3 regions of the Mesorhizobium sp. BR1-1-6 genome follow, and region 3 is predicted to be linked to each of the others. Evidence: predicted binding sites of a transcription regulator. Region 3 holds the regulator's gene; each other region holds the start of a gene.
What was found. The regulator LexA, encoded in region 3, represses DNA repair genes until DNA is damaged. The targets are predictions, from matches to a motif close to TGTTCNNNNTGTGTTCNG.
Positions count from the first base shown of each region.

Region 1: a site for LexA is predicted at 8,427-8,444, ahead of dinB (DNA polymerase IV). Genes of this name have one in related genera too.
Region 2: a site for LexA is predicted at 6,411-6,428, ahead of uvrA (excinuclease ABC subunit UvrA). Genes of this name have one in related genera too.

Region 1 is NZ_JAIUHZ010000020.1:57,057-67,453, reverse strand. Features, by position in the region: gene LB545_RS26105 (ABC transporter substrate-binding protein) at 1-443, opposite strand, end outside; gene LB545_RS26100 (sugar phosphate isomerase/epimerase family protein) at 545-1,459, opposite strand; gene LB545_RS26095 (mannitol dehydrogenase family protein) at 1,498-3,033, opposite strand; gene LB545_RS26090 (SDR family oxidoreductase) at 3,030-3,812, opposite strand; gene LB545_RS26085 (MurR/RpiR family transcriptional regulator) at 3,883-4,776, opposite strand; gene LB545_RS26080 (Gfo/Idh/MocA family protein) at 5,108-6,292, shown strand; gene LB545_RS26075 (sterol desaturase family protein) at 6,576-7,109, shown strand; gene dinB (DNA polymerase IV) at 7,157-8,398, opposite strand; gene LB545_RS26065 (hypothetical protein) at 8,540-8,776, shown strand; gene LB545_RS26060 (winged helix-turn-helix transcriptional regulator) at 8,921-9,337, opposite strand; gene LB545_RS26055 (dihydrofolate reductase family protein) at 9,478-10,065, shown strand; gene LB545_RS26050 (2OG-Fe(II) oxygenase) at 10,216-10,397, opposite strand, start outside.
Region 2 is NZ_JAIUHZ010000015.1:106,226-116,622, forward strand. Features, by position in the region: gene LB545_RS23325 (hypothetical protein) at 98-274, shown strand; gene LB545_RS23330 (GGDEF domain-containing protein) at 326-1,477, opposite strand; gene LB545_RS23340 (DUF72 domain-containing protein) at 1,986-2,798, opposite strand; gene LB545_RS23345 (GNAT family N-acetyltransferase) at 2,841-3,311, opposite strand; gene uvrA (excinuclease ABC subunit UvrA) at 3,340-6,261, opposite strand; gene LB545_RS23355 (hypothetical protein) at 6,970-7,251, opposite strand; gene LB545_RS23360 (ATP-dependent Clp protease proteolytic subunit) at 7,348-7,953, opposite strand; gene LB545_RS23365 (SRPBCC family protein) at 7,985-8,488, opposite strand; gene LB545_RS23370 (ArsR/SmtB family transcription factor) at 8,485-8,799, opposite strand; gene LB545_RS23375 (single-stranded DNA-binding protein) at 9,036-9,548, shown strand; gene LB545_RS23380 (DUF2306 domain-containing protein) at 9,589-10,002, shown strand; gene LB545_RS23385 (OsmC family protein) at 10,025-10,397, shown strand, end outside.
Region 3 is NZ_JAIUHZ010000010.1:71,738-82,134, reverse strand. Features, by position in the region: gene LB545_RS19695 (AMP-binding protein) at 1-917, shown strand, start outside; gene kynA (tryptophan 2,3-dioxygenase) at 914-1,750, shown strand; gene kynU (kynureninase) at 1,814-3,061, opposite strand; gene LB545_RS19680 (TetR/AcrR family transcriptional regulator) at 3,058-3,735, opposite strand; gene lexA (transcriptional repressor LexA) at 4,188-4,931, shown strand; gene LB545_RS19670 (ComEC/Rec2 family competence protein) at 4,925-7,375, opposite strand; gene gltX (glutamate--tRNA ligase) at 7,479-8,903, shown strand; gene gltA (citrate synthase) at 9,086-10,397, shown strand, end outside.

The DNA of each region.
Region 1 (10,397 bases), on a different contig from region 3:
CATTTGGCGCCGAGATAGGCATATTGTTCCTGGTTGTTGGAGATGATGTAGGCCGAGGGTTCGGTGACCGCCTGGTCGACGGCGACGACAACGATGCCGGCCTTGGTGGCTTCCTCCAGCCCCGCCTTGATGCCGGCGGGATCAGCCGGATTGACGACGATGGCGTCGACCTTGGCGCTGATCAGGTTGCGGATGTCCTCGAGCTGCCCGGCGGCGTCGGTATTGCGGTGGGCGATGTTGAGCTTGGTCACTTCGCCGGAGGCCAGCGCCTGCGCCTTCATGGCGCAGACCATCTCCTCGCGCCAGCCATTGCCCTGCACGGTGTTGGAGATGCCGATCGTGTATTTGCCCTCGGCGGACGAGGCGCCCATCGAGGCCAGCAAGGCAGCGCCGGCAAGGAGCGGAACAATGGGCAGCGGCACCATGGTCAGGTATTTCTTCATTTCAGATTTCCTCCACTTTGATTTTCGTTTCAATTCCAAGTCGTTACACCGGGCCGCGCAGAAAGAGATTCAGGCGGCGCCCCGATGTTGTTTTTGCGCCTTCATTTGACGAAGGGACGCAGCACGTCGCGGGCAAGCAGGAAACCGCGCTTGACCTTATCGTCGCTGCCCTCGAACCACCGGTCCTCGTGCTCGATGATGATCGGGCCGTCATAGCCGGCACGGTAGAGGCCGGAGAAGAAGCCGTTCCAGCTGACATCGCCCAGCCCCGGCATGCGCGGCACCTGCCAGCCTATGCCAGACGAAAGGATTCCGCGCTCGTACAAACCATCATGATCAATCATCAGGTCCTTGGCATGGACATGCAGCATGTAGGGGCCGAATTCCCTGATGAAGCGGGCCTGGTCGATCATCTGCCAGACCAGGTGCGAAGGATCGAAATTCATCCCGACATCGCCGCCCCAGGTTTCGAGGATGCGGCGCCAGACCAGCGGCGAATAGGCGATGTTGTGGCCGCCCGGCCATTCGTCATAGCTGAAGATCATCGGGCAGTTCTCGAAAACGAGCTTGACGCCGTGATCGCGCGCATGGGCGACGATATCGGGCCAGATTTCGAGCGCGTGCTGCCAGTTGACGTCGACGGTCTTCGAGGCATCGCCGCCGCAGAAGGTGTTGACCAGGGGCACGCCCATATTCGCGGCCAGCACGATCACCTGCTTCAGATGGTCGATCACCGTCTTGCGGTGGGCGGCATCGGGATGCAGCGGGTTGGGATAATAGCCGAGACCGGAAATGGTCAGCCCCTTGCCGGCAAGGTTTGCCGCGATATCCCTGGCCTGCGCCGGCGAGGTCGCGGCGGCGTCGATGTGGCTGGTGCCGGCATAGCGGCGGCTGGCGCCCGAGGCTTTCGGCCAGCAGGCGATTTCCAGCGCCTCGAAGCCGGCCGAGCTTGCCCAGTCGGCGACCGCGTCGAGCGGCGTCTCCGCGAACGGTGCGGTGAGCAGTCCAAGCCTCATAATGCCTCCCCTGGTCGTGAATTCACGACCGATTCCTACTATGCAGATCGTGCCGGTTGCTTCAACCGCTCATCTGCCGGTTGCGCGCATGCATGCCTGACGGTTGCCATCGGATCGTCCGACAACAGCCCGTCGAGCGCCGATGTGACGGCCTTGCGGAACATGTCGTTGGCGGCGAGGGCGGGATCGAAGATGGCGTCGATCGCCAGGATGCCCGCAGCCAGTGCCGGGACGTCGCGTCCGCTTGCCTCCGCTATGCCAGCGATCTTGACGGCATAGGGGTCCGACACCGGCCAGCGCCGGCCGAACCGGGATGAAGCCTGGATCAGATAGGCCATCCAGCCGGCGACGGATACCGACAGCAGCGCAATGCTTTTTTCCTCGCCCAGCCGATCGCGGATCGGGTTGAGTAGGCGCTGCACGATCTTTTGCGAGCCGTCGGTGGCGATCTGGTGGTTGCGGTGGCGGATCGCGGTATTCTGCAGACGGCCAAGGCTCTGCTCGACATAGGCTGATGGGTCCATGCCGGGCACCGGCTTCAACGTTGGCAGAGTCTCCTCGACGAGCATGCGGCGCACGAAGGCCGACAGCAGCGGGTCCGCCATCGCATCGAAAGTGTGTTCGAGGCCGGCCAGCACGCCGAGATAGCTGAGCGTCGTCTGAGCGCCATTCAGCACACGCATCTTGAGATGCTCGAACGGCGTGACGTCGTCGACGAAGGTTGCCCCCACCAGGTCCCAGCGCGGCACGCGGCCGGCGAATTTCTGCTCGATCACCCATTGCCGGAACGGCTCGCCGGCAACGACGGCTCCATCGCGGTAGCCGAAAAGCTGCTCCACACCGTCGAGATCGGCCTGCGTGCTCGCCGGCACGATGCGGTCGACCATGGCGCTGGGGAAGGCGGCATTGGCCGCGATCCAGCCGGCAAGGCCGTTGCCGCGCCGTTCGGCAAAAGTCCGCACGACATTTTCCAGGATGGTGCCGTTCGCCGGGATGTTGTCGCACGAGAGCAGCGTCAGCGGCCGGCCGTGCGTGGCCATGCGTTGCTCCAGCGCCCGCGCCAGAATGCCGGGCACGCTGCGCGGCGTCAGCGGGTTTGCGAGATCGTCGACGATGTCGGGATGGTCGAGGTCGAGCGCGCCGCTGGCCGGAATATGGCAATAGCCCTTTTCGGTAACGGTCAGCGTCACGAATTCGATGTCCGGGGAGGACAGCACTTCGAGCGCGGGCATAGCGCTCGCCTGGCTATCGACAACGCGCACGATGCTGCCGATGACGCGCGCCTCGACTTGGGAATCCTGGCGGATGAGCCTGGTGTAGAGCCCGTCCTGGGGGCCGAGCGTATCGGCGAGCGCCGGCGGACGGATGTTGATGCCGACCACGCCCCAGCGGCCGAAGCTCCGCGCCAGGAGGTCGTCGGTGTATTCGGCCTGGTGGCAGCGGTGGAAGGCGCCGACGCCGAGATGCGCCATGCCTGCCTGGAGCAAGGCACGGTGATAGCCGGGCCTTTGCACCGTCGCCGTCAGGCGGCCGAGCAAGGCCGGACCGAGCGTCTCGGGCGCGGCTGTGCTCACCGGTTGGCTCCGATCACCCACTGTTCCTGGTCGATCAGCGAGCCGGTCATCGGTCCCGCGGCGTCGGAGAGAAGGAAGACGGCGAGCCTGGCCACGTCCTCCGCCGAGAACAGCCGGCCGAAGGGCTGCGCGGCGTTGGCGGCATCGAGCCAGCCGGCGCCGTGGCCGAGCGTCTCGGCCTGCATGACGCGCTCGGCGGGCGTATCGGTCCAGCCGACATTGATGCCGTTGACGCGGATGCGGTCGAAGCGGTGGGCGTTGGCTGCGTTCCTGGTCAGCGTCGCCAGCGCGCCCTTGGTGGCGGAATAGACGGCGAGCTCGGGCGAGCCGCAATGGGCATTGATCGACAGGATGTTGACGATCGCGCCGCCCTGGCCCCGCTTCCGCATGTCGGCAATCGCCGCCTGCATGAGGAAGAAAGGGGCGCGGGCATTGACGGCGAACAGCGAGGCCCAGTCGTCGGGGGTCGCATCGAGGAAGGAGGCCCGGTCGGTCAGGCCGGCGGCATTGACGAGACCGTCGATACGGCCGAAGCGGTCGATGCAGGCTTGCGCCAGGAGGGCAGGGGCTGCCGGGTCGGAAAGCTCGGCGGCGATGAAGTGTGCCGGCGTGCCCGCTTGCGAGAGCTCCGCAGCAACGGCCTCGCCGCGCGTCCCGTCGCGGCCGGTGACCAGCAGGCCGCCGGCGCCGGCACGCGCCAAGGTTTCGGCGACTGCCCGGCCGATGCCTTGCGTCGCGCCGGTGACCAGCACCATCTTGCCGTCGAGCTGAAGCTCCATTCCTCCTCCCGGAACAAAGTTTCTATTTCTGAAGATATGGAATGTCAGTTCCCGTTAGTCAACCGCGCAATCATTCTGCCCGTTGGGCCACGACGCCATGGACCAAAGCCATGCCGACGGCGAGCGACGCCGCCAGCGAGCGGAAGCCTGCGAAGTCCTGTTCCACAACTTCCAGCCAGGTGTCCGAGAACTTGACCAGCGGAGAAAAAGTGCTGTCGGTGATGGTGACGATCCGCGCGCGCCGCTCGTGGGCGACCGCGACGAGGTCGGGCGTGATCGAATTGTAGGGACTGAAGGAGACCGCCAGCACCGCGTCGCGTCTGCCGATGCAGCCGACCTGGTCGAGCGCGGTGGAACCGACATTGTCGACCAGCACATTGCGCACGCCTTGCTGCGACAAGGTCAGCGAGAGATAGCTGGTGACGGGAAAGGCGCGCTTGGAGCCGATGACGTAGATCAGCTCGGCGGCCGAAAGCAACGCCACCATTTTCTCGAAGCTCTCGATATCGAAGCCGGTTTCGATGCGGCCGAGCGAGGCCTGCGAGGCGCCGACCATGCCGCGCAGGAAATGCAGGTCGGCATTGGATACGCGCGGCGTGCGTTCCTGGCCGCGCCCTTCCGGCCAGGACGCCTTGACATGGTCCTTGAACAGGCCCTGGAAATCGGAAAAGCCGGCATAGCCGAAGATCTGGGCGAAGCGCACCAGCGTCGAAGGCTGCACCCCTGCCTGCGCGGCGACCTGTGCGATGGTGCCGAGCGCGACGTCGCTCGGATGCTGCCACAGGAAGATCGCGACCTGGCGCAGCCGCTTGGGAAAATGGACCGTGCCCGACGACAGCACCGCGCGCAGCTCCTCGTAAGTCTGCGGCTTGATATAGCCGAGCGCCGCCAGCGAGCGCCCGCGCTTGCGGGTCGTCGCCTCGTCGGCGCTGGACCGTCCGGATGATTTGCGCGCCCCGCTCATGATTTCAGGCTAGCGCGATACGATCGTTTTACAATATGAAAATTGGAAATCCTGTTCGAGGGTGGTAGCTGTTCTGCAGCGAAGAAGTTCGATGCATTCAACATAGCACCCTATGGCGCCCCCCTCTGTCCTGCCGGACATCTCCCCCACAAGGGGGGGGATCGGATGTCACGCCGGCTTTCGCCAAATTGCCAGCGTTGCATGAAAGGCGTCGCGGTCGACGCTGCCAATCTCCCCACCTGTGGGGGAGATGTCCGGCAGGACAGAGGGGGGCGCTACAGAACTCGACGGTGGGTGCTGGCTTAACATCCTTAAATCGGAGGAGACAAACATGGTCTATGCGACATCGGACGGATCGGCGGGCAAGCGTTTGCGCGTCGGCATGGTGGGAGGCGGGCAGGGCGCCTTCATCGGCGCGGTGCATCGCCTCGCCATGCGGCTCGACGACCAGATCGCGCTGGTGGCCGGCGCGCTGTCGTCCGACCCCGGGAACGCCGCCGCCTCGGCCGCCGAGATCGGCATCGCGCCGGAGCGCAGCTATGCCGATTACCGCATGATGGCAAAGGCGGAGGCGGCGCGCCCGGACGGCATCGAGGCGGTCGTCATCGTCACGCCCAACCACCTGCACGCGCCGGTCGCGACAGCCTTTCTGGAAGCCGGCATCGATGTGATCTGCGACAAGCCGCTGTCGACGACGCTGGGCGAGGCGCAAGCCCTGGTGGCGCTGACGCGGGAGAAAAATCGCCGCTTCGTCGTGACCCTCAACAACACCGGCTACGCCATGGTGCGCCAGGCGCGCGAGATGGTGGCGGCGGGCGAACTCGGCCGCATCGTCTCCGTGCACGGCGCCTATATCCAGGACTGGCTGACCAGGCCGATCGATGCCGACGGCCAGAAACAGGCGGAATGGCGCACCGACCCGGCGCGCGCCGGCCAGTCGGCGGTGCTGGCCGATATCGGCGTGCATGCCTTCAATCTGGCGAGTTTCATCAGCGGCCGCGAGGCCGAGACGGTGTCGGCCGACCTGTTCACCGCCGTGCCGGGACGGCGGCTCGATGATAACGCGCATGTGCTGGTGCGCTGGGCGGGCGGGGCACGCGGCACGATCCTGGCCAGCCAGACGTCGCCCGGCCACTATAATGATCTCTCCGTGCGCATCTATGGCGACAAGGCGGGGCTTGAATGGTCGGGCACGCGGCCCGAGGAACTGCGCTTCTCCAGATATGGCGAGGAAACCCGCACGCTCGTGCGCGGCGGCCATGGCTCGACCGAGCAAAGCCGGCGCGTGTCACGCATGCCGGCCGCCCATCCCGAAGGCTATATCGAGGCCTTCGCCAATTTCTACCGCGACGCCGCCGACATCATCCGCGCGCATCGTTCGGGCGCTGCTGTCGATGCGGCCCGGGCGGCGCAGGTGCCCGATGTGGTCGACGGCGCGCGCGGCGTGAAGTTCGTCGCCGCGGCGGTGGAGTCGAACGCGGCTGATGGGGCGTGGACGGCGGCGAGGTTTGGGTGAGGGTGTGCCATCCAATGTGAAGTACGCCATCGCGGCCACGTCGACGGTGCCGCGCGGTTGATGGCGATCAAGAGTTGGCCGTCCATTCGGGCCGCGCTGAGTTCCGCCATTTTTCAGCTCGTTGCGAGGCTGGTTTCGAGGGCAGCAGCCGGTTGACTGCTTCCAAATCGTTGCCGCCGACCTTGCGCGAGGTGATTGCGACGCTATGTCAGGCGCATCCGCGTTGCTCCCCGCCCGCGCATTCGGCAATCTGTCGCTTCTTCGGCGTTGAAGGCTTGCTCCGATGGAACTCGGTCTCATTGGATACTACAGCGACTTCGTGGTTTACCCCCTGGCGATCGCCCTGCTGGCTGTGGCCGGGCTTATCGAGGCCGGCGAAGAGAGCGCGCCAGGCTGGCTGGCGACGGCGCTGGCGTGCCTGTGTCTGTGGACGCTGATCGAATACGTCATGCACCGCTTCGTCCTTCACCACATTCCCTGGATCAGGGATCTGCACGCCCGCCATCATGTCGAGGAGCGCAGTCCGGTGGGCACGCCGACCTGGCTCAGCCTCGGCGTGCATGCGCTTGTCGCGTTCTTTCCCGTATGGATGGTCTCGGATTTCGCGGTCGCCAGCGCGGCGAGCTGCGGGCTGATGCTGGGCTACCTATGGTACGTCAGCATCCACCATGTGATCCATCACTGGCATCCCACTCATCCGAGCTATCTCTACACGCTGAAGCGCCGCCACGCGCTGCATCATCATGTCGACGAAAACGTCAATTTCGGCGTGACGTCGCTGTTCTGGGATCGGGTCTTCGGCACGATGCGGCTCTGAAGCCAACTGGTGTGCGCCATTCGGGAAGCGCAGACAGCCATTCCCGCTTACAATTCCTTCTGCGCCAATTCCCTGAACTCGTCGGGCACCGAGCGGGCCGCCTCCAGCGCCACGGTGCCGTAGCCGACGGCCTGTTTGCCGAAACGCTCGCGGATCTTGTCGATGGCGCGGTCGGCGCCGAAGCGTGCGAGGCCCTTCCTGGTGCCGGGGCGGCGCTTTTCGTCGGCGAGGCCGAGCGGCAGTTCGAGCTGCAATTCGGCACTTTCCTCCAGATGCGAGACCGAGATCGCCAGCAGCGAAATCGTCCTGTCATGCGGATGATCGGCAAGCACGCCCCGCACCAGGTCTGTCGCGATCTCGGCCAGCATCACCGTCGCCGAGATCGGCTGGTCGAGCGTGATCGAGCGGGTGACGGCGCTGAGGTCGGCGAAGCGCACGCGCACCGTCACCGTGCGGCCGGGGCGCGCCTTGGCGCGCAGCCGGCTGGCGACCCGGTCGGCCAGATGCAGCAGGACGGGTATGTAGACGCATTCCAGTGCCGGCTTGCGGCCAAGCGCCGACTGGGCACCGGCCGAATGGGCGCGGCGACGTGTTTCCAATTTGCGCGGATCGCGGTTCCACGACAAGGCGGCAAGCTTTTCGCCGGCGGCAGGGCCGAGCAGCCGCGCCAGCGCGCCGCTGTGCGTCCTGGCCAGTTCGCCGATTGTCTGGACGCCGATCTCGGCCAGCCGCGCGCTGGTCGCCGGGCCGACGCCCCACATCAGGGAGACCGGCAGGTCATGCAGGAAGGCGATCTCGGTGCCGGGCTCGACCACCACCAGCCCATCGGGCTTGGCCACCTGCGAGGCGATCTTGGCCAGGTGCTTGGTGCGCGCCACGCCGATCGAGATCGGCAGGCCGAGTTCGCTTCGCACGCGGCGGCGAATGGTCGAGGCGATCTCCCGCGGCTGGCCGAACAGATGCGTGCAACCGGCGACATCGGCGAAGGCCTCGTCGATGGAGATGCGCTCGACCAGCGGCGTGAAATCGTCGAGCACCTTCATCGCGGCGTCGCCGAGCCGCTGGTAGTCGCGGAAATTTCCGCCGACGAAAATCAACTGCGGGCAGAGCTCGCGCGCCTTGCGCCCCGGCATGCCCCCGCGCACGCCGAACGCGCGGGCTTCGTAGGAGGCGGCGAGCACGACGCCGCCGCCGACCGCGATCGGCTTGCCGCGCAGCGACGGGTCGAGAAGCTGCTCGACCGAGGCGTAGAAAGCGTCGAGATCGGCATGCAGGATGGTGGGCTCCATCCCCGGTTCCTCGCGACGTTGTAGAGTATGGAACATAAAGAGAACAAACATTGCTCGCTGTCAAGCGAGGTCGCGATCCGCCGGAACATTGTCGCTCACAATCGCGTTGACGGCCGAAGGGCGCCGCGTGCGGAGGCTGGCATGGGCAACTTTGAAATGATCGATCTGGTTTGCGTCGTCAACGCCTGCTCGACCGACCGCGCCGCGGGGCGGCTGGTTTCGATGGCCAAGGCCGTGGAGGAATTGCGGGTGCTGACCGGCGATTTCGTCTCGGCCGACGAAACGGTCGCGAATGCGCTGAGTGAAGTCGCGCTGCAGTGCGGCTGCGCCGTGCTGTTCGATGAGCAGGCGGGCGCCGACATATTGCGCACGCCATAGCTCGTCGCCGGCGTGCTGCAATGCATCACGCAACCGTTCCAATTGCTTGTTTTTGCGCTATTCCGAACAGAGGGCCGTGACGCACGTTCTAACGCGCGTTGCCTGTGCGGGTCGTTGTCCCCGAGGCCGCCTTGGCGACATCCATCAACCGAGATGCTCCGCCCGCAGCGCCTGCTTGAGGCGCTCCAGCGCCGGCTCGCCGTCGGCAGCGAGCTTATCGGCGATCCTTGCCAGATCATCGTCGGCCTTGCGGTGCTTGCTGCCCCAGGCGCCGAGCGTGGCCAGCACGGGCAAAAGGTCGATGCCGGCCTCGGTCAGGCGATAGATCGCCTTCAGCCCATGCGTGGGATCACCGCTGCGGGTGAGGATGCCTTCGTCCTGCAATGTCTGGAGGCGCTCGGCCAGCGTACGCGAGGAAATGCCCTCATCGGATTGCAGGAATTCGCGAAAGTGCTTTTTTCCGGCGAAGACCAGGTCGCGGATGATGAGCAGCGTCCAGCGGTCGCCGAGCAGTTCGAGCGACAGGTTGATGGGGCAGCCAGACCGGTCCCGTGTCGACATGTGTATGGTTCCATTTTTAAATCGCTTTACTATTGACATCGTTTTCATCCCAGGTCAATAGTTCCAAATGTAAACCATCGGCAACCGTGCCGGCCGGACGGGTAAAACGAGCCGCTCGGCCCTTGACTGGGAGAACCATGATGAAAAAGCTGATCCTCCAGATGCAGATGTCGGTCGACGGTTTTGTCGGCGCCGCCGGGGATCATCGCTGGCAGCTCTGGGAATGGGGCGACGACAGCGCCTGGGACGAGGAGCTGAAGCGGGACTTCAACGCCGTCTTCGCCGGCATCGATACCATCCTCTTGAGCCGCAAGATGGCCGAGGAAGGCTACCTCACCCATTGGGGCAATGCGGCGAAGAGATATCCGCGCGACCCGTTCTATGCTTTCGCCCAGCGCATCGTCGAGGCGAGGAAGGTGGTGCCGAGCGACAGGCTCAAGGCCTCGCGATGGGAGCGCACGACAGTGGTCAGCGGCGACCTGCCGCGGGAGGTCGACTTGCTGAAGGCGGGTGAGGGCGGCGACATCGCGGTGTTCGGCGGCGCCGGCTTCGCCTCGGCGCTGATCGCGGCCAGGCTGGTCGACGAGTTCCAGCTGTTCATCAACCCGGCCGTGCTGGGCGCCGGCCGCCGCATCTTCGACCAAGGCTGGTTCGGCAGGCTGCGGCTGCTCGGCTCGAAATCCTATGCGAGCGGCATGGTGGTGAGCCGCTACGCGCCGGCCGGCTAATCGAAAGGCATTGCACTGATATCATGCCTGCCGTTGAGCTTGGGCATGGCAGTCGGCGATGCAGCACCAAGCGCGGTTCTGCCTTAGCCCCAGGGGCGAAGGGAACACGCGCCTCGATGTACTCTTGGTCAACACCTTGGCCTCACCAATTCACTTCGCATCATGAAAAATGATGCCCACCGTGTGCCGCATGCCCGAGCGCAGGCGGCTGACGCCGTGGCGCAGATTGACGCGGTAATTGCCCTTGGTGCCCTGCACCGGCCGATTGTGGACGGCGAAGGAGACGGCATCGCCCTGGCGCAAGGGCACCACTTCCACCCGGCTCTGCATGC
Region 2 (10,397 bases), on a different contig from region 3:
GGGCGACGGGCAAGTTCCGCGCAAGCATGCGTTCCTAGCATCCTCCCTGCGATCTCTGTCGTTCAACGCGTTTGGGCATACAGGCCAAGGGGCAGCCATGGAACGTTACGTCGAGGACTACCAGAAGCGGCGGCTCACAGAGCGCGTCGACATCATCACAGCCATCAACATTCTGAAGTCCCAGGGCTATGACCACGACGAGCTGATCGAGGAGATCACCAAGGTCTTCTATGTCGACCTCGATGCCTTCAATGAAATTGTCATGGCGGCGTAAAAGCCGCATTCGGCCATTCAACAATGATGGGCACGGCATTGATGCGCTTGGTCAGCTAGCGCGCCGGAATGGAGAGGCGGTGACGCGGTTGCGGCCGCCGCGCTTGGCGGCATAGAGCGCCTTGTCGGCGGCGCTGAGCACCTTGTCGAAGCTCAGGCCCTCTTTGGTGCCGAAAGCAAAGCCGGCGCTGACGGTGCACGTCAGGGGACCGTTCTCGGTGTCGATGCGGCGCGCGGCGAACGAGGTTCGTATCGCCTCGGCCGTGTTTTCCACTGTTTCGGGCAAAGTCCGCTTCAGCACCACCGCGAACTCCTCGCCCCCCATGCGCGCGGCGACATCGGTCGGGCGAAGGTTGCCGGCAAGCTCCTTGGCGAACACTTTCAGCACCTCATCGCCCGTCGCGTGGCCGAACTGGTCGTTGATGGCCTTGAAGCTATCGAGGTCGAACACGACCACGGCGGTAAAGGCGCCGACGGGAGAATCGCCAAAGAGGTCGAACAGCGCGCGGCGGTTGAGCAGGCCGGTCAGCTGATCCGTCAGCGCGTTGCGGCGGTGATGCCCCGCCAGACGCCCCTGGTTGAGGGCCAGCGACAAGGCGCCGATGCCGGTCATGCTGGCGATGACGACGATGAGGCTGAGATCCTCGGCCCAGTTCCTTGGCGCATGGCTCAGGATCAGCTTGCCGTCCCATGCCAAAACCGTCGCGCAGAGCAGGAAGGACATGGCGGTCGCCGAATAGAGTGCGGCGGCGCCGATGGTAAGCGCTGGGGCCTCGGCGCGGCCCTTCCAGTATTCGGCGGCGGTTGCGAACAGGAGCAGGGCCGCGAACAGGTTCTCGAACATGAAGCCGAGCCCGTCATAGCCGAGAGCCATGGGCGGCAGCGCCACCGCCAGCGAAATGCCGCTGCCGATTAAAATCCTGGAGACCGGCGAGCCGCCGCTTCTGAATTGGTAGGCGGCGCCCAGCATCATGGAGAAGCCGACCAGCAGCAAGGTGAAGGTGGCGATGCCGAGGCCGCGCCTGGGCGCGTCGATATAGGCGTCATAGGTGAAGACCTCGCCCACCACCAGCAAGGCGCTGAGCGCCCAGGTGAGCAGGAACTTGTCGGTGCGGGCGGTGAGCCATGTGCCGAACAGCGTCAGGCTCAGGCAGGCAGCGGAGAAACCGACCGCCAGCAGAAGTGAGTTGTAGTCGAGCGACATGCCCCTCGTTCCTTGCCCGCGACGACCCTGCAGCCTGACGTTGCTGGAGTCATGACGCAAGGAAGTGTCGATAAGGTTACGATCGCGGCGAAAAAGCCAAGCTTGCACGGCGTTAGAGGACTACCGCCGACAGGAGCAGAACCGCACCGACCGCCATCATCAGCAGACCCGGCCAATTCTGTGACACGCCTAGGAAACCGAGGCCGCGCCGGCGTGGCTCAAGCGTCGGGGCCTGCCTTGCGAGATTTGGCATCCGTCGATCCGAAGCTGCAGGTGCCGGATCGCTGAGCCGTCCACGCCTGAGAGCTGCGCCCGCCATATACACAACGCCGGCGACGATGAGAAACGCACCGATAAGGATGACAGCCATCCTTCCTCGCTTTTCTGCTGGTTTTCCCGCGCGGGAACCCGCCACCAAGGCAAAACGACGATGACGCCTTGAGGTTCCGACAGAGGCTGTTGACGCCGGCAATTCATGCAAATGGAAATAGCCGCAGAGGCTTGCCGCTTAGCTGGTTTCTGTCACTCGCTTCATCAGCGCCATGGCGCCGAAGGGCGCGCGCACCTTGCCCTCGGTGATGAAGTAGACGAACACGTCGCGCGGTTGCACCGGCGCGTCGGTAGCAGGGTCGGCGCGCCGCAAATCGGCCGGCTGCTTGCCTTCCGCCCAGACCTTGGCCCGCGCCGCCCATTCATCGAGGCCTTTTGGCGTGTAGCAGTCGGGATTGTCATCCGAGCCGGTCTGCAGCCGCGCATAGATGAAATCGCCGGTGATATCGGCGATATCAGGATATTTTGCGTGATCGGCATAGACGATGGCCGCCTTGTATTTGCGCGCGAGCGCCGGGAATTCCGGCACGATGAAACTGTCGTTGCGAACTTCAAGCGCGTGGCGCAACGCGACACCGTCTTGGCTTCCCGGCAACAACTTCAGAAAAGCCTCGAAATCGTCGGGATCGAATTTCTTTGTCGGCGCGAACTGCCAAAGGATCGGCCCAAGCTTATCGCCGAGCGCGGCGACGCCGGAGCCAAGGAAACGCATCATCGATTCACCGGCTTCGCCCAGCACGCGGCGGTTGGTGACGAAGCGGTTGCCCTTCAGCGAGTAGACGAAACCGTCGGGGGCCTCATTGGCCCATTTGACGAAGGTCGGTTCCTTGAAGCTGGAATAGTAGGTGCCGTTGACCTCGATGCTCGGTACCTGCCGGCTGGCGTATTGCAACTGCTTGGCCTTGGGGAGTTTTTCCGGGTAGAAGGACGTGTCCCACGGCTCGAAGGTCCAGCCGCCCATGCCGGCGCGGATTGTTCCCGATTTGCTCATTGTCGTCCTCCCGTTTCAGAAATCTGGCCGCGTTCAGAAAAATCAGGCCGCCGTGACCTCGTCGACCGGCTTGGCCATGTCGACGAGCACCCATCCTGGCCGGTAGGGATTGGGCCGACGACTCGTTTCGCGATAGCCGTAGGCCAAATAGAGCGCGATGTTGCGCTCCATTTTCGCATTGGTGTAGAGACGCACCTCCGGCACGCCCCACAGACGCGCCTGCTGATCCGCATGTTTCAACAATGCGATGCCGAAGCCCTTGCCCTGAAATCCTGGCGCCACCGCGACGGAGAAGATCATCGCGTGGTCTTCGTGCCGCTCCTGGACGATCAGCCCGGCCAGGTCATCGCCGCTCTCCAGCAGCCAGACCTCGCCGCGCGCGATGCGCGGTGCATAGTCTTCCGTGACCGGGATCGGCGGCCCGCCCAACAGCGCGGTGTAGGACGCGTAGGCATCCGTGGTCAGAGTCATGACGGCGGTGACATCCGGGGCGAGGGCTTTCCTGATCTTCATTTCGAGGATTCCCAACGCCAGCCCGCTATCACTCCGCCGCTTCGCGCTTGCCTCCGGGGCGTCGCTCCAGCAATTCCTTGAGGAATTGGCCGGTGTAGCTGCGTTTTTCGCGCACGATCGCTTCCGGCGTGCCGGAGGCGACCAGCTCGCCGCCGCCATCGCCACCCTCGGGGCCGAGGTCGAGCACCCAGTCGGCGGTCTTGATCACTTCGAGATTGTGCTCGATGACCACCACCGTGTTTCCCTGGTCGACCAGTTCGTGCAGCACTTCCAGCAGCTTGGCGACATCGTGGAAGTGCAGGCCGGTTGTCGGCTCGTCGAGAATGTAGAGCGTCTTGCCGGTCGCCTTGCGCGACAGCTCCTTGGCGAGTTTTATCCGCTGCGCCTCGCCGCCCGACAACGTGGTTGCCTGCTGGCCGATATGGATGTAGCCGAGGCCGACCTGCTTCAGCGTGTCGAGCTTGTCGCGCACACCGGGCACCGCGGCGAAGAAATCAACGCCTTCCTCGACTGTCATGTCGAGCACGTCGGCGATCGACTTGCCCTTGAACAGCACGTCGAGCGTCTCTCTGTTATAGCGCTTGCCGTGGCAGACGTCGCAGGTGACGTAGACGTCGGGCAGGAAGTGCATCTCGATCTTGATGACGCCGTCGCCCTGGCAGGCCTCGCAGCGGCCGCCCTTGACGTTGAAGGAGAAGCGGCCCGGTTGGTAGCCGCGCGCCTTGGCTTCCGGCAGGCCCGCGAACCAGTCGCGGATCGGCGTGAAGGCGCCGGTATAGGTGGCGGGGTTGGAGCGCGGGGTCCGTCCGATCGGCGACTGGTCGATGTCGATGACCTTGTCGAGGAACTCCAGGCCCTCGATGCGGTCGTGCTCGGCCGGATGCTCGCGCGAGCCCATGATGCGGCGCGAGGCCGCCTTGAACAGCGTTTCGATCAGGAAGGTCGATTTGCCGCCGCCCGATACGCCTGTGACGGCGGTGAAGGTGCCGAGCGGAATTTCGGCGGTGACGTTCTTCAGATTGTTGCCGCGTGCGCCGACGACTTTCAGGCGGCGGTTCTTCTTCGCCTCGCGGCGAACCGCAGGTGTCGCCACTTCGAGCTCGCCCGAAAGGTATTTGCCGGTGATCGAATTCGGGTTGGCCATCACCTGCTGAGGCGTGCCCTGGGCAATGATTTCGCCGCCATGGATGCCGGCGGCCGGGCCGATGTCGACGACGTAGTCGGCATGCAGGATGGCGTCCTCGTCATGCTCGACCACGATGACCGTGTTACCGATGTCGCGCAGGTGCTTCAGCGTGTCGAGCAGGCGCGCATTATCGCGCTGGTGCAGGCCGATCGACGGTTCGTCCAGCACGTAGAGCACGCCGGTGAGGCCGGAGCCGATCTGCGATGCCAGCCGGATGCGCTGGCTCTCGCCGCCCGACAGCGTGCCGGAATTGCGCGACAAAGTGAGATAATCGAGGCCGACGTCGTTGAGGAAGCGCAGCCGCTCGCGGATTTCCTTGAGCACGCGCACGGCGATCTCGTTCTGCTTGTCGTTGAGCTGCGCCGGCAGGTCGGTGAACCACTGGTCGGCCTTGCGGATCGACTGTTCGGTCACTTCGCCGATGTGCTTGCCGGCGATCTTCACCGCCAGCGCTTCCGGCTTCAGCCTGTAGCCACGACAGGCCGGGCAGGGGGTGGCCGACATGAAGCGCTCGATTTCCTCGCGCATCCAGGCGGATTCGGTCTCTTTCCAGCGCCGCTCGAGGTTGGGGATGACGCCCTCGAAGGTCTTGGTCGTTTTGTAGGAGCGCAGGCCGTCATCATACTGGAAGGTGATCTCGCGCTCGCCTGTGCCGCGCAGGATGGCTTCCTGGGCTTCCCCGGTCAAATCCTTGAACTTGTCGCCGAGCTTGAAGCCGTAAGCCTTGCCGAGAGCCTCCAGCGTCTGCACGTAGTAGGGTGAAGTCGATTTCGCCCATGGGCTGACGGCGCCGTCGCGCAGCGAGACGTTCTCGTCGGGGACGACCAGATTGGGATCGATGGCGCGCTGGCTGCCCAGCCCGTCGCAGGTCGGGCAGGCGCCGAACGGGTTGTTGAACGAGAACAGCCTGGGCTCGATCTCGGGAATGGTGAAGCCGGAGACCGGACAGGCGAATTTTTCCGAGAACAGGATGCGCTCATGCGTCTCGTTCTTCGACTTGTTGACCGAATCCTCGCCCGTCTGACTGGCATCGAGCGGCTTATCGGCGAACTCCGCCACCGCCAGCCCCTCCGCGAGCTTCAGCGCGGTCTCCATGGAATCGGCAAGGCGCGTTGCGAGGTCGCCACGCACGACGATGCGGTCCACGACCACGTCGATGTCGTGCTTGTATTTCTTGTCGAGTGGCGGCACATCAGCGATCTCATAGAAGACGCCGTCGACCTTGACGCGCTGAAATCCCTTTTTCTGCAGCTCGAGCAATTCCTTGCGGTACTCGCCTTTGCGGCCGCGCACGATCGGCGCCAGGATGAACAGGCGCGTGCCTTCCTCGACCGCCAGCACGCGATCGACCATCTGCGACACCGTCTGGCTCTCGATCGGCAGTCCGGTGGCGGGCGAATAGGGTACGCCGACACGCGCGAACAGAAGCCGCATGTAGTCGTATATCTCGGTGACGGTGCCGACCGTCGAGCGCGGGTTCTTCGAAGTGGTCTTCTGCTCGATGGAGATGGCCGGCGAAAGGCCGTCGATCTGGTCGACATCCGGCTTCTGCATCATTTCGAGGAATTGCCGCGCATAGGCGGACAGGCTCTCGACATAGCGGCGCTGGCCTTCGGCATAGATGGTGTCGAAGGCAAGCGACGATTTGCCGGAGCCCGACAGGCCCGTCATGACGATCAGGCTGTCACGCGGCAGGTCGAGATCGACATTCTTCAGATTGTGTTCGCGCGCCCCGCGAATGGAAAGATATTTATGGTCGGCCATTGCCGGTCGCCGCCTCAGATCTGGAATTTGTGGGATCGGCGGGTTTTCCCCGGCCGTCCCCTATGTAGGTATTTTTGCCGCCGCGTCGAGAGACGCCACAATTCTCGACCAAGTCGTTTAACCGTCTTTCGGGCGGACGGGCAAGCGGAAAGAACAAAGACCGAACACGCTCCTGACAAAAGCGGTGGAGCAGGCGGCGTGGTTCCCATCAGGGGATATGTCGCTCGATCACATTTTTTCCGATCGGACATCGAGCGGTTGACGTCCCCGGCTGAGGGGAGCAGACTCCACACGTCAATGAAGCCGGCTGTCTTTCGATGGCCTCGTCGCCCAAAGGCGGCCTGCGAGACGCCGCGGACTATTGCGATCAGTGCTTCTGACGACGATTGTCGCAATGGACACAGGAGTGGAGCATGACGCCACCGGACAGTCCCTTGAGGCTCCAGCAGTGACTGGAGCCGCGGCAGGCATGAATGCCAGGGAGACGCGAGCGCCTTCCGGCGTGACCCTGCCGGATGCACCAAAATCAGAGACTACTGGTCGGATCGTCGGCTGAACGCCGCGAAGCATCCGAAATCGAAAGCCGGTAAAACATTCCCGGCGAAAGATTGGATTATAGATCCAGAAAAGCCCCGTCCGTTTGCTAAAAGCACGGCGGGGCTGCTCTTTTGGGGGAACGCGGAGGTAATGACGGCCCCGACATGTCAGCTACCGCGGCGGTTTGATCCCGCCGGCGCCGACATCGACCGTGATGCTGCCGGAAATCCTGACATCGGTATCGCCGATCTTGAACCGGCCGTTGCCGTTGGCGGGGAAGGCGTCATCGGGTTCGGGCTGCGGGGCCGGCTTGGCGATGCGATAATCGCCGGCCACACCGGGCAGGCTGCCTTTCTGGCTGTCGTTGGCAAAGGCGCCGCCGGCCAGCATGAGCGCACCGGCGAAAATAGTGACGGCAAGACGCCAAGGTTGGAATAAGCGGCTGTCGATCATCGGCCGGTTATAGCGCCGCCCCGCCGAGGTGGCCAGACCGGCGGTCATCAAATCGCCGGACGGCGGGGCCGTCGCAATTCATCGTGCTTGTGCCGGTCACGCCGCCTTTTTGCGGGTGTCGTAGACATGATCGACGAGACCCCATGCCTTCGCTTCCTCGGCGGTCATGAAATAGTCCCGGTCGAGCGTGCGCTCGACCTCTTCATAGGTGCGGCCGCAATGGCGCGCATAGAGCTCGGTCATCTGCCGCTTGGTGCGCAGAATGCCTTCGGCGTGACGCTGGATGTCCGATGCCTGACCCTGGAAGCCGCCCAGCGGCTGGTGCAGGACGAGGCTGGCGTTGGGCAGCGCGATGCGCCGTCCCGGCGTGCCAGCCATCAGCAGGAACGAAGCCATCGAGGCGGCAAAGCCCATGCACACCGTCGACACCGGACAGCTGACATATTGCATGGTGTCGTAGATGGCGAAGCCGCTGGTCACCACGCCGCCAGGCGAGTTGATGTAAAGCGAGATCTCCTTGTCGGGATTATCCGATTCCAGCGACAGAAGCTGGGCGCAGACCAGCGCCGACATGCCGTCGTTGATCTCGCCGTTGATAAAGACGATGCGCTCGCGCAGCAGCCGCGAGAAAATGTCGAAGGCGCGCTCGCCGCGGCTCGACTGCTCGATCACCATCGGCACCAGATTGGCAAAACCGGTCATCGTCTCTCTCCGTTTTTCATGTGTCGGCCACTCAAGCGGCGCGCTGCAGAAGGCAAAATGAATTGGCTGCGGGGCGGCGGCCGGAGGCACGCGCAGCGAATGAAAGCCGGCAGCCGGCGCCTGCCATGGTCACCATGGGCCTGGCGGCGGATGTCGCCGCACGGGCAAAGCCTTCATGTATAATATGCAGATGCGTGCCGCCCGAAACGGTGCGGGCGAGCGTGAAGGTGACGATGCTGTCGAGCGGGTTCCGTTCCTCGTCGGGCCGCGGCTGTTGCCGCCAGGAATAGCGAAGCCTTTTTCCGGGCTCGGCATCGAGGATCTCGCATTCGATCGGCGCATCCGGCCCGGCAAAGGCGAAATTGCTGCCGATCTCAGGATTGATGTCGTTGGGCATCATCCAGGCCGCAAGCAATTCGGGCACGGTCAGCGCCCGCCATACCTTTTCCGGCGGCTCGGGGAGATCGCACTCGAACTCGATCGCGTCGGGGGCGGTCCGCGCAGGGCTTTCGTCGGTCACTGGTGCGTGCGTCATTGGTCCATATCCTTGAGAACCGTCCTTAGTTTTTCGATGCGCTCGGGCCAGAACGTCCGGTAGCGTTCGATCCAGCCAAGCAGCGGGTCGAGCCCTTGCGGATCGGCGCGGTAATAGGCGTTGCGGCCCGCCCGCCGCTCGACCACCAGGCCTGCGCTGCGCAGCACCGCCAGGTGCTGCGACACAGCCGGCTGCGACACCGTCATGCCGGTGCGCAGCTGCGACACCGTCATCTCGCTGGTGGCGAGGCGTTCATAGACGGCGCGTCGGGTGGGGTCGGCCAGCGCCCGGAAAATCTCCGCTTCGATCATGGCGAAAGCATAAGTCGATACTTATCGGTTTGGCAAGCGATGTTTTACGGCCCATATGAAGGGAAGCTGGCGGCTCCGGCATTACTGCCATTCCTTGACAATGAGCGGCGATGCATATAGGAACGAAAAGAGAACAAAAACCTTGTGGGAAAAGGCAGCCACAGCAGGCAACGGGTGTGCGCAACCTGTAAGGTGCTGCGACAAAAATTTGTTTCGGACGAGCGCGGAGAAGTATCATGGCGGGTAGCGTCAACAAGGTCATTCTGGTCGGCAATCTCGGAGCGGATCCGGAGATCCGCCGCCTGAATTCGGGCGAGCCGGTCGTCAACATCCGCATCGCAACATCGGAAAGCTGGCGCGACAAGAATTCCGGCGAGCGCAAGGAAAAGACCGAGTGGCACAATGTCGTCATCTTCAATGAGGGCATCGCCAAGGTTGCCGAGCAGTATCTGAAGAAGGGCATGAAGGTTTATGTCGAGGGCCAGTTGCAGACACGCAAATGGCAAGACCAGACCGGTGCCGACAAATACACGACGGAAGTCGTGCTGCAGAGATTCCGCGGCGAGCTGCAGATGCTGGACGCGCGCGGCCAGGGTGAGGGCGGCCAGGTCGGGGGTTATTCCGGCGGCGGCAGCCGTGGTTCCGATTTCGGCCAGTCCGGCCCGAACGAAGGCTTCAATCGTGGCGGCGGCGCTCCCAAGGGCGGCGGCGGTTCGTCGCGCGAGCTGGACGACGAAATTCCGTTCTGAGCATCGACACGGCGTGACGGGCATTTGAGGAGAGGGCGCGATGTCGCTCGGACCGCTCCTATCGGCACGTCCTCCGATCCCATGGCATGCGCTCGCGGCCTTTGCCGCGCTGGCGATAGGCGGCGTGCAGCTGGCGCTGCCGAAAGGCACGCTGCGCCACCGCGCGATGGGCTATCTCTGGGCGGCGCTGATGCTGGCCGTCGCCATCTCGAGTTTCTGGATCCAGCAGATACGGCTCATTGGCCCTTTCAGCCCGATCCATCTCTTGTCGATCCTGGTGCTGGTCACGGTGCCGCTGGCGGTCTGGCATGCACGCAATCACCGCGTCGCCAAGCACCGCAAGGCGATGATTGCGTTGTATATCTTTGCACTGGTGGGTGCCGGTGTCTTTACGCTGGTGCCCGGCAGAATCTTGCACGACGTGGTCTTCGGCGTCGCGCAAGCCAGACCGTGATCCCGAGTGGAAGGAATATCAGTTGAAAGCACGCATCAAATGGGTCGAGGAACGCACCTTCGTCGGCGAGTCCGGCACAGGCCATAAGGTCGTACTGGGGACCGCGTTCGGCCCTGAAGGGAGAACGCCGGGGCCGAGCCCGATGGAACTGGTGCTGATCGGCACCGGCGGCTGCTCGGCCTATGATGTCGTCCATATCCTCGAAAAGGGGCGCGAGGCGATCGAGGACTGTGTGGTCGAGCTCGATTCCGACCGAGCCGAGACCGATCCCAAGGTGTTCACCCGCATTCATATGCATTTCATCGTCAAGGGCAGGGCGCTGTCGCCCGACAAGGTGAAGCGGGCGATCGATCTCTCGATCGAAAAATACTGTTCGGCTTCGGCCATGATGTCCA
Region 3 (10,397 bases):
ACGACATCTTCGTCGGCTCGCCGCCCCTGGCCTTCACCTTTGGCCTTGGCGGGCTCGCCATCTTCCCGCTGCGTTTCGGCGCCGCGGCGACGCTGCTGGAACAGGCAACGCCGCCCAACATGGTCCACATCATCGAAACCTACAAAGCGACGATCTCCTTCACCGCGCCCACCGCCTATCGCGCAATGCTCAAGGCCATGGACGAAGGGGCCGATTTATCGTCGCTGCGCGTCGCCGTTTCGGCCGGCGAGACCTTGCCCGCGCCGGTCTTCGAGGAATGGACTGAGAAAACCGGAAAGCCGATCCTTGACGGCATCGGCGCCACGGAAATGCTGCATATTTTCATCTCCAACCGCTTCGATGACATGAAGCCTGCCTCCACCGGCAAGGCCGTTGGCGGCTATCAGGCGCGCGTCGTCGACGACGAAATGCGCGAAGTGCCGCGCGGCACCGCGGGCAGGCTCGCGGTGCGGGGACCGACCGGCTGCCGCTACATGGCCGATGCCAGGCAGAGCGACTATGTCCGCGACGGGTGGAACCTCACCGGCGACACGTTCTGGCAGGACGAGGACGGTTTTTTCCACTTCGCAGCGCGCTCCGACGACATGATCGTCAGTGCCGGCTACAACATCGCCGGCCCAGAGGTCGAAGCGGCGCTGCTGGCGCATGCCGATGTCGCCGAATGCGCGGTGGTCGGCGCCGAGGATGCCGAGCGCGGCCAGATCGTCGAGGCTCATGTGGTGCTCGTGAAAGGCGTGGCGCCAGACGCAATGACCGTCAAGCGTCTGCAGGATCACGTCAAGGCCACGATCGCGCCCTACAAATATCCGCGCTCGGTAAAATTCATCGCCGCTTTGCCCAAGACGCAGACCGGCAAGATCCAGCGCTTCCGGCTGCGCGCGGAGAAGATCAATTGAGCAAGCCCTACGACCCGTCCGCCGAGGGCGCGGAAATGTCGTTCAAGGAGCGCATGTCCTACAGCGACTATCTGCATCTGGAAAAGGTGCTCGAGGCGCAGGAGCCGCTTTCGTCAGCCCATGACGAGATGCTGTTCATCATCCAGCACCAGACATCGGAACTCTGGATGAAGCTCGCGCTGCACGAAATCGGCGCCGCAATCCGCTCCATCCGCGCCGACCGTCTCGAACCGAGCTTCAAGATGCTTTCGCGCGTCGCCCGCATCTTCGAGCAGCTCAACAATGCCTGGGACGTGCTGCGCACGATGACGCCCAGCGAATACACCGAGTTCCGCGACGCGCTTGGCCAGTCCTCGGGCTTCCAGTCGTGGCAGTACCGTGCCATCGAGTTCATGGCCGGCAACCGCAATCTCGCAATGCTCGGACCGCACAAGCACCGGCCGGACCTCAGCGAGAAACTGGAGGCGATCCTGGCGCAACCGTCGCTCTACGACGAGGCGCTGCTGCTGCTCGCCCGTAACGGCTTCGACATCGGTGCCGACGCAAGGCGTACGGACTGGCGCGAAACGCGGACCGAGAACGAAGAGGTCCTTGTCGCCTGGCAGATCATCTACCGCGACCCGCAGCGCTACTGGATGTTCTACGAACTCGCCGAGAAGCTGGTCGATTTCGAGGATTATTTCCGCCGTTGGCGCTTCAACCACGTCACCACGGTCGAGCGCATCATCGGTATGAAGCGCGGCACCGGCGGCACATCGGGCGCGTCCTACCTGAAGAAGATGCTGGAGGTGGAGTTGTTCCCGGAGCTGTGGAAGGTCCGCACCCGGCTCTGACGTAGCTTTGCCGACTGCATATCGTTATCCCGAACCCACTGCGCTTTTCTGAGCGACAGGCTCTTAAGTCACCGCCGCCTTGACGGCGAAACGCGCCTCCTGCCACGCGTCCGTGCGCAAAATGTCTTCCAGCACCTCGACAGCCTGCCAGACATCGACATAGCCGACATAAAGCGGCGTAAAGCCGAAGCGAATCGTGGATGGCGCGCGGAAATCGCCGATCACGCCGCGCTCGATCAAGGCCCGCATCACCTGATAGCCATGCGGGTGGAGGAACGAAACCTGGCTGCCGCGCTCATTGCCATCGCGCGGGCTTTCGAGTTCGAGGCCGTAGGCGCCGCATTTTGCCTCGACCAGTTGGATGAACAGATCGGTCAACGCCATGCTCTTCCTGCGCACCTCTGCCATGTCGACGTCGTTCCAGACATCGAGCGCCCCTTTGAGCGCGCGCATCGACAGCACAGGCTGCGTGCCGCAGAGAAACCGGCGGATGCCTGTGCCGGCAGCAAAACCCTGTTCGAAGGCGAATGGCCGCGCATGGCCCCACCAGCCGCTGAGCGGCTGGCGGACATCGCCATGGTGGCGCTCGGCCGCGTAGATGAAGGCCGGGGCACCCGGGCCGCCATTGAGATATTTGTAGGTGCAGCCAACGGCGAAATCGGCATTCGAACGGTCGAGCTCGACGGGCAAGGCGCCGGCGGTATGGCAGAGATCCCAGACGATCAGCGCGCCGGCATCATGTGCCGTCCGCGTCAGCGCGGCCATGTCGCGCAACTGCCCGGATTTGTAGTTGACGTGGTTGACCAGGATGACCGCGACCCGCTCGTCGATCAGTTCTTCTATGGTCGGCGCATCGACACCCTCGAGCCGCAGCACCGTGCCCGGCCGCGTCGAGGCAACGCCTTCGGCCATATAGAGATCGGTCGGAAAGCTGTCCCCCTCGGCGACGATGACTGACCTGTCCGGCCGCATCCCGAGTGCCGCATGCAGCACCTTGTAGATGTTGATCGAGGTGGTATCGCAGACCACCGTCTGGCCGGCGGCGGCCCCGATCAGGCGCCCGAGTTGGTCGCCGAGTTCGACCGGCATGTCGAACCAGCCGGCGGTGTTCCAGGCGCGGATGAGATCCTGCGCCCACTCCTGCGTGGCGGCCTTCTGCAGCTCGCCGAACACGGCGGGCGAAGCGGCGCCCAGCGAATTGCCGTCTAGATAGATCACCCCCTGGGGCAAGGTGAAGCGGTCACGCATGGCACGCAGCGGATCCGCGGTGTCCATTGCCTTGATCGCTGCGAGATCGGGAATTTTGCTCATGGTCGCGATGTTCCTCGGTGAGAAGAGCGCCCTGGAAACGGGCCGGCTGTTTTGCCGCCCGGGCAAGGGCTGGCCGCATAGAGGCTCAAGAACAGGGTGAACGCCCGGTTCGATCTTTGCTCGATTTCCGCCCGAGGCAGTTCCTCGAGCACCCCAACGATCCGGCGAACCTGGAGATCGCCGATCAAAAGACTGATGTAGATGTCGGCGGCTTCGGCAGGATCGTCACAGGCGATCAGGCCGGCCCGACTTGCGGTTCGAAGCAGGTCGCCAACAAGCGGCATTATGGTATTGCGGCCGAATTGCGCGATCGATTGGCCAAGCGTGCCTGTATCGTTGACGTCGCCGGCCGCGGCGCGATTGAGCGCCACCGCCTTGTCGCCCGTCACGAGGGTCAGCAGGACTGGCCCGAGCAAGTTCAGGGTTTCGAGCGGATCGCGCGCCCGGTGAAGGGCGTCCTCCAGCAGCTTCCTTGCCTCTCCCGCATTGGCTTCGATCAAGGATCGAAACAGGGTCTGCTTGTTGCCGTACCAGTTGTAGAGGGTTTCGTTCGAGGCCGATGCCCGCTTGGCGATAGCAAGCAGGGAGGCGCTCTTGTAGCCGGTTTCCCGGAGCACCGCATAGGCGGCCTCCTCTATCCGTTCGCGTCGCGCGGCCTGCTTCGGCGTGGTCATTGGTGTTCCTCTTCGAAAACCGTACATTATTATACGGTTTCGTCAAGCGAACGAACGAACGCAGCCCGTCGCGACCAGTGGTGGTGTCTGGCCGTTTTCCGGCGGAAGTTGGCATTTTGGTTTCGTTTCGTTCACGAGCCGCAGGGGTTTCTAATCCGCCCAAACGCACCCCGCACCTGCCGGTCACCCAGCTTGCAGGCTTGTGCCAAGAGTGGAGACCGGTCGGGCCACAGGCCATTAACCAAAATAGTTTCAAAGGGCCCGGGAGCGCATTGACGACGGACCGCGCTGGCAGGATGCTGGCTGCGGGAGGGCATTTCGTTTCCGTCGCCTTAACAAATTCATTAAACTTTAAATGGTTGCGGAACACAACTGGAACAGATAGGGTTTGTTCTGGGTTTGTTTTCTGATTCTGGTTCCAGACCCTTCGTGCAATGCCTTTGGGGGCCGCCATGCTCACGCGCAAGCAACATGAACTCTTGATGTTCATCCATGAACGGCTGAAGGAAAGCGGCATTCCGCCGTCCTTCGACGAGATGAAGGAAGCGCTGGACCTCGCCTCCAAGTCGGGAATTCATCGGCTGATCACGGCGTTGGAGGAGCGCGGCTTCATTCGCCGCCTGCCCAACCGGGCGCGCGCGCTGGAGGTGCTGCGCCTGCCGGACTCGATCGCGCCGGGTCTTAACGCGGCAAAGAAGTTCTCCCCGAGCGTCATCCAGGGCAGCCTCGGACAGGGCAGCAGCCCTAGCCGGCAGATCAAGCCGGCGACGTCTTCGCGTCTGCCCGCTGTCGGCAATGACGACGACGCTGTTTCAGCGGTGTCGATCCCGGTCATGGGTCGCATCGCAGCGGGTGTGCCGATCGATGCCATCCAGCATCAGACGCATTCCATTTCAGTGCCGCCTGACATGATCATGGGCGGCGAACACTATGCGCTGGAGGTCAAGGGCGATTCGATGATCGAGGCCGGCATTTTCGACGGCGACACGGTCATCATCCGCAATGCCGACACCGCAAGTCCTGGCGAGATCATCGTGGCCCTGGTGGACGAGGAGGAAGCAACGCTGAAGCGCTTCCGCCGAAAGGGTGCTTCGATTGCGCTCGAGGCTGCCAATCCGGCCTATGAAACACGTATTTTCGGACCGGACAGGGTCAAGGTGCAAGGCAAGCTGGTCGGGCTGATCAGGCGCTACTGAGCGGGCTCGGCGGTGGGCTTTTCGGGTTTGCGGTAAGGCGGCAATCCCCTTGCTTCGCGTGAGAATTTTCGCTGTTCATGCCAGGGCCGATATGGCCGGTCGACGGCAAAGCTGACCAGCGCCGGTGCCGTCGCCGATTGCCGGTCGAAGAAGACGGCGGCGCTTCCCTTGCGAGCGAGCTGCCGCTTGGTGATGACGAGAACCAGCGGATTGTGGCAGGGATCGTAGCCCGCGGGGTCGTTGATGACGATCAGATCCGCATAGGAGCAGGCCCTCCAGGCGTCCTTGCGATCCTCCACCTGCGCGATGATCGCCCCCGAGGTATGCCGGGCCATGCACAGGCCCGTGAAGCAATAGAAAGGCGCTCCCGCCGGAAGTTGCGCGGGATCGAAGATGTCGAACTGTCGGTCTCCGCTGTCGAACAGTTCCGGCGCAACGATGGTTTCGGACTTCAGCGCGCGTTTCCAATTATCGACGGTGAATTCGTTCGGGCGCGCCCGGTTGATCGCGAGCTCGCCGCCGCCGATCGGCAACGCCACCAGGCGGGCATCCTCCGAAATCAGCACGTCCGGCGTGCGCGTGTCCGAGACGGTCAACAGGCCGGCGAGCGCGAAGGGAAGTGCCGTCAGCCGCAGCCATGTCGTGGCCATCGTCGCGATGACCAGGGCGATCGCCACCAGAAGGACGGATTGCTGCGAAATCAACCCGACCGCGTCGACCGGCGAGCGTTGCGAGATCCATCCTGATATGGCGATCATCGCGGTCAGTCCCTTGCCCATCAGATAAAGGGATGGTCCATCGAACCCGAACGGCATCAGCAGCGCGCTGGCAACCGCAAGGAACATCACGACAGAAACGATCGGCATGACGGCAAGATTGGCGAACAGGCTGAGCGGCGACACGCGCTGGAAATGCCAGATGGCGAAAAGCGCCGTGGCGCTTCCCGCGATAATCGAGGTCATCGCCAGCCCACCTGTCGCCAGCAGCAATTTTCGCGTCAGCAGGCCAGGCAAGGTCCGTTGCGGCGGCGGGGTCCGCGCTTTGTCGGCTTTGCGATCCGACCAGCCGGCATAGGCGCCGACCAGGGCCGCGGTGGCGGCGAACGACATCTGGAAGCTCGGCCCTACCACCTCGTGCGGCGACACCACGATGACGGCGATCGCCGAAATAGCCAGATTGCGCATGGTGAGTGCCGCCCGATCGAACAGAACGGCGATCAGCATCACCGCCAGCATGATGAAGCTGCGTTCGGCGGCGACAACGACGCCCGAAATGACGAGGTAGGCGGCGATCGAGAAAAGTGCCGCCGCGGCCGCGTATTTCTTGACCGGCCGACGGGAGGAAAAGTTCGGAAACAGCGCGAAGCCGCCACGCAGCAGACCCATGACGGTGCCGGCGACCAGCGCCATGTGCAGCCCGGAAATTGAGATGATGTGGTAGATGCCGGTGCGTCGCATCGCTTCATTGATCTCGTCGGGAATCCCGGCGCGAACACCCACGATCAGCGCCGCGGCGATCTCGCCCTCGGCGCCGCCGATGCTGCCCCTGATATGGTCGGCAATGCTTTCGCGAGCACTCTCGATGGCGGCTGAGAGGGCGGCCCACAACGGCCTGTCATCGGCTGAGACGATTTTGGGGTTGCCGAGAAAGAAGCCGCTGGCGCCTATGCCGGCGAAGTAGCTGTCGAAGGAAAAGTCGTAGCTGTCCGGCCGCACCGGCCCGGTCGGCGGCAACAGCCTGGCATAGCCGGTCACGAGGGAGCCGGCCGTCACTTCAGCCGGCACCTTGCGCGCCGAAAGGCGAACGCGCTCGGGCGCGTAGCGTAGTTTCGGCCGCGCGGTCGATGTCACATCGATGGTCAGCCGGATGCGCCCGGTCTCCATCTGGTCGACCGAAACGACGCGGCCGGTGATTTGCGTGGAGATTTCCGAGCCCAGCATCCGCGTTCCCGCTCGCCACGTCTCGACTTTGCCGGCGAGCATGCCGAGCGCGCACAACAGCGCCGCCATGAAGCACAGATGCGTTTTCGGCCATGAGCGTGAAACGAGCGCGCACAGCGACATCAGGATCGCGACCGCGACAGGCTTGGCAAAGCCCGGCTCCGCCGCCAACGAAAAATACGCAATCGATCCGCACGCCAGGAACACCGGGACGAGCAGGAAGCCTATGCCCCGATCGAGTTCGAGCTCGGACGCTCTGGCCACGCCGTTGCGCAGACGAGGCCACGAGGCACGGCCGAACTCACGGCGCAGGCGCTCGGCCGCGCCGGCTGCGGGAATGCCGGGCGGCGTGGAAACATCCGCCGGCGGCGACTTGCCCGGCTGCTGTAGGGGCGGCAACGCCAGCGGCAATGAGGCGGGCGCGGGCATGGCAAAAAGAGAGCGTTCGCTGACGCCGGCAACGACGTCCTCGCCTTCCTCCGCGCCCCGGCCCGCTCCAGCCATCGGGTCTGCCCCTTGCGCCCTCGACACCCTATGCTACATGAACGCGCGACGCGCGAAAGTGCGTGTGATCCGCACCCCGCTCCAGACGTTTCCCGAGAGTTGTATGTCCGACAAGGTTGTCACCCGTTTTGCCCCCTCGCCCACCGGCTACCTGCACATCGGCGGCGCGCGTACGGCGCTCTTCAACTGGCTCTACGCCAAGCACACCGGCGGTACGATGCTGCTGCGCATCGAGGACACCGACCGCGAGCGCTCCACCGATGCGGCGACAGCAGCCATTCTCGAAGGACTGACTTGGCTCGGCCTCACCTGGGACGGCGACGCCGTCTCGCAGTTCGAGCGCGCGCCGCGCCATCGCGAGGTGGCCGAGGAGCTGGTGCGCATGGGCAAGGCTTACTACAGCTACGAGACCCCTGCCGAGCTTGAGGCAATGCGCGACGCGGCGCGGGCCAAGGGCCTGCCGCCGCGCTATGACGGAAGCTGGCGTGACCGCGACCCTTCGCAGGCGCCTCCTGGCGTCAAGGGCGCGATCCGCATCAAGGCGCCGACCAAAGGCGAGACGGTGGTGCATGACCGTGTCCAGGGCGACGTGCGCTTTCCCAACAAGGATCTGGACGACTTCATCATCCTGCGCTCGGACGGCAATCCGACCTACATGCATGCCGTCGTCGTTGACGATCACGACATGGGCGTCACCCACATCATCCGTGGCGACGACCACCTGACCAATGCCGCCCGCCAGACCGTGATCTACAACGCCATGGGCTGGGATGTGCCTTCAATGTCGCACATACCGCTGATCCACGGCGCCGACGGCGCCAAGCTGTCGAAGCGGCACGGCGCGCTGGGCGTGGAGGCCTACCGCGCCATGGGCTACCTGCCCGAAGCGCTGCTCAACTACCTGGCTCGGCTCGGCTGGAGCCACGGCGACGACGAGATCATGTCGATCCAGGACATGATCGCATGGTTCGACATCGGCGATGTGAACAAGGGCGCCGCCCGCTTCGATTTCGCCAAGCTGGAGGCGCTGAACGGCGTCCATATGCGCCGCATGGGCGATGCCGAGCTGTTCGATATCTTCATTGCCACCTTGCCCTATCTCGAGGGCGGCCCGGCGATGGCCGCACGCCTCGACGACAAGAACAGGGCGCAGTTGCTGGCAGCGCTGCCGGGCCTGAAGGAGCGCGCCAAGACGCTGGTCGAACTCGTCGATGGCGCTGCCTTCCTGTTTGCCGCGCGGCCGTTGCCGATCGATGAGAAGGCAGCCCTGCTGCTCAATGACGATGCGCGCAAGGTCCTGCGTGGCGCTCACGACGCGCTCGAGGCGGTTTCAGGCGACTGGACGGCGGCCTCGGCTGAAGCCGCGATCCGCGACTATGCGACGGCCGGCGGCTACAAGCTCGGCGCCGTCGCCCAGCCCTTGCGCGCCGCCTTGACAGGCAAGAGCACCTCGCCCGGCGTGTTCGACGTTCTCGCCGTGCTTGGTCGCGAGGAGAGCCTGGCGCGCATCGCCGATCAAATCGATTAGGAGCAATCTGGCCCAAGAAGATTGGCATTGAAAGGCGCGTTTCGCAGTGCAACATTGAGCCTTGGCCCAATCTGGCACGCACTTCCTAAAATGCGGTCGCGAATACGCGCATTCGGTGACTTCGACGTGTCGCTTTGCAGAATTTGCCTTTGCCGGCATGAGGAAACAAGAAGGAGTTTGCAATGACCGAAGCTGCGACAAGACGGGAACTGGGCGGCAAGACCCAGGAAGCCACGGCAAAGCTGGAATTCGCCGGCAAGACGCACGAATTCAAGGTGCGAAGTGGTTCAGTCGGGCCTGACGTCATCGACATCGCCACGCTGTACAGCACCACCGGCGCCTTCACCTACGATCCCGGCTTCACCTCGACGGCAAGCTGCGAGTCCGAGATCACGTTCATCGATGGCGACGCCGGCATTCTCCTGCATCGCGGCTATCCGATCGACCAGTTGGCCGAACATGGCGACTTCCTGGAAGTCTGCTATCTCCTGCTCTACGGCGAACTGCCGACCAAGGCGCAGAAGGACGATTTCGATTACCGCGTGACGCGCCACACCATGGTGCATGAGCAGATGTCGCGCTTCTTCACCGGCTTCCGCCGCGACGCGCATCCGATGGCGGTGATGTGCGGCGTGGTCGGCGCGCTGTCGGCCTTCTATCACGACTCCACCGACATCTCGGATCCTTACCAGCGCATGGTGGCGTCGATGCGGTTGATCGCCAAGATGCCGACGATCGCGGCCATGGCCTACAAATACCATATCGGCCAGCCCTTCATTTACCCGAAGAACGAACTGAATTTCGCCGCCAACTTCCTGCACATGTGCTTTGCCGTGCCATGCGAGGAATACAAGATCAACCCGGTCCTGGCGCGCGCCATGGAGCGCATCTTCATCCTGCACGCCGATCATGAGCAGAACGCCTCGACCTCTACCGTGCGGCTCGCCGGCTCGTCTGGCGCCAATCCGTTCGCCTGCATCGCCGCCGGCATCGCCTGCCTGTGGGGCCCGGCGCATGGCGGCGCCAACGAAGCGGCGCTGAACATGCTCGGCGAGATCGGCCATGTCGATCATATTCCGGAATTCATCGCCCGCGCCAAGGACAAGGACGATCCGTTCCGGCTGATGGGCTTTGGCCACCGCGTCTACAAGAACTACGATCCGCGCGCCAAGATCATGCAAAAGACCGCGCATGAGGTGCTGGGCGAACTCGGCATCAAGGACGATCCGCTGCTCGACATCGCCATGGAACTGGAGAAGATCGCACTCACCGATCCCTATTTCATCGAGAAGAAGCTCTACCCCAATGTCGACTTCTACTCCGGCATCACGCTGAAGGCGCTGGGCTTCCCCACCACCATGTTCACCGTGCTGTTCGCCGTCGCCCGCACCGTCGGCTGGATCGCGCAGTGGAAGGAGATGATCGAGGATCCGCGCCAGAAGATCGGCCGCCCCCGCCAGCTCTACACCGGCGCGCCGGAGCGAGACTATGTGC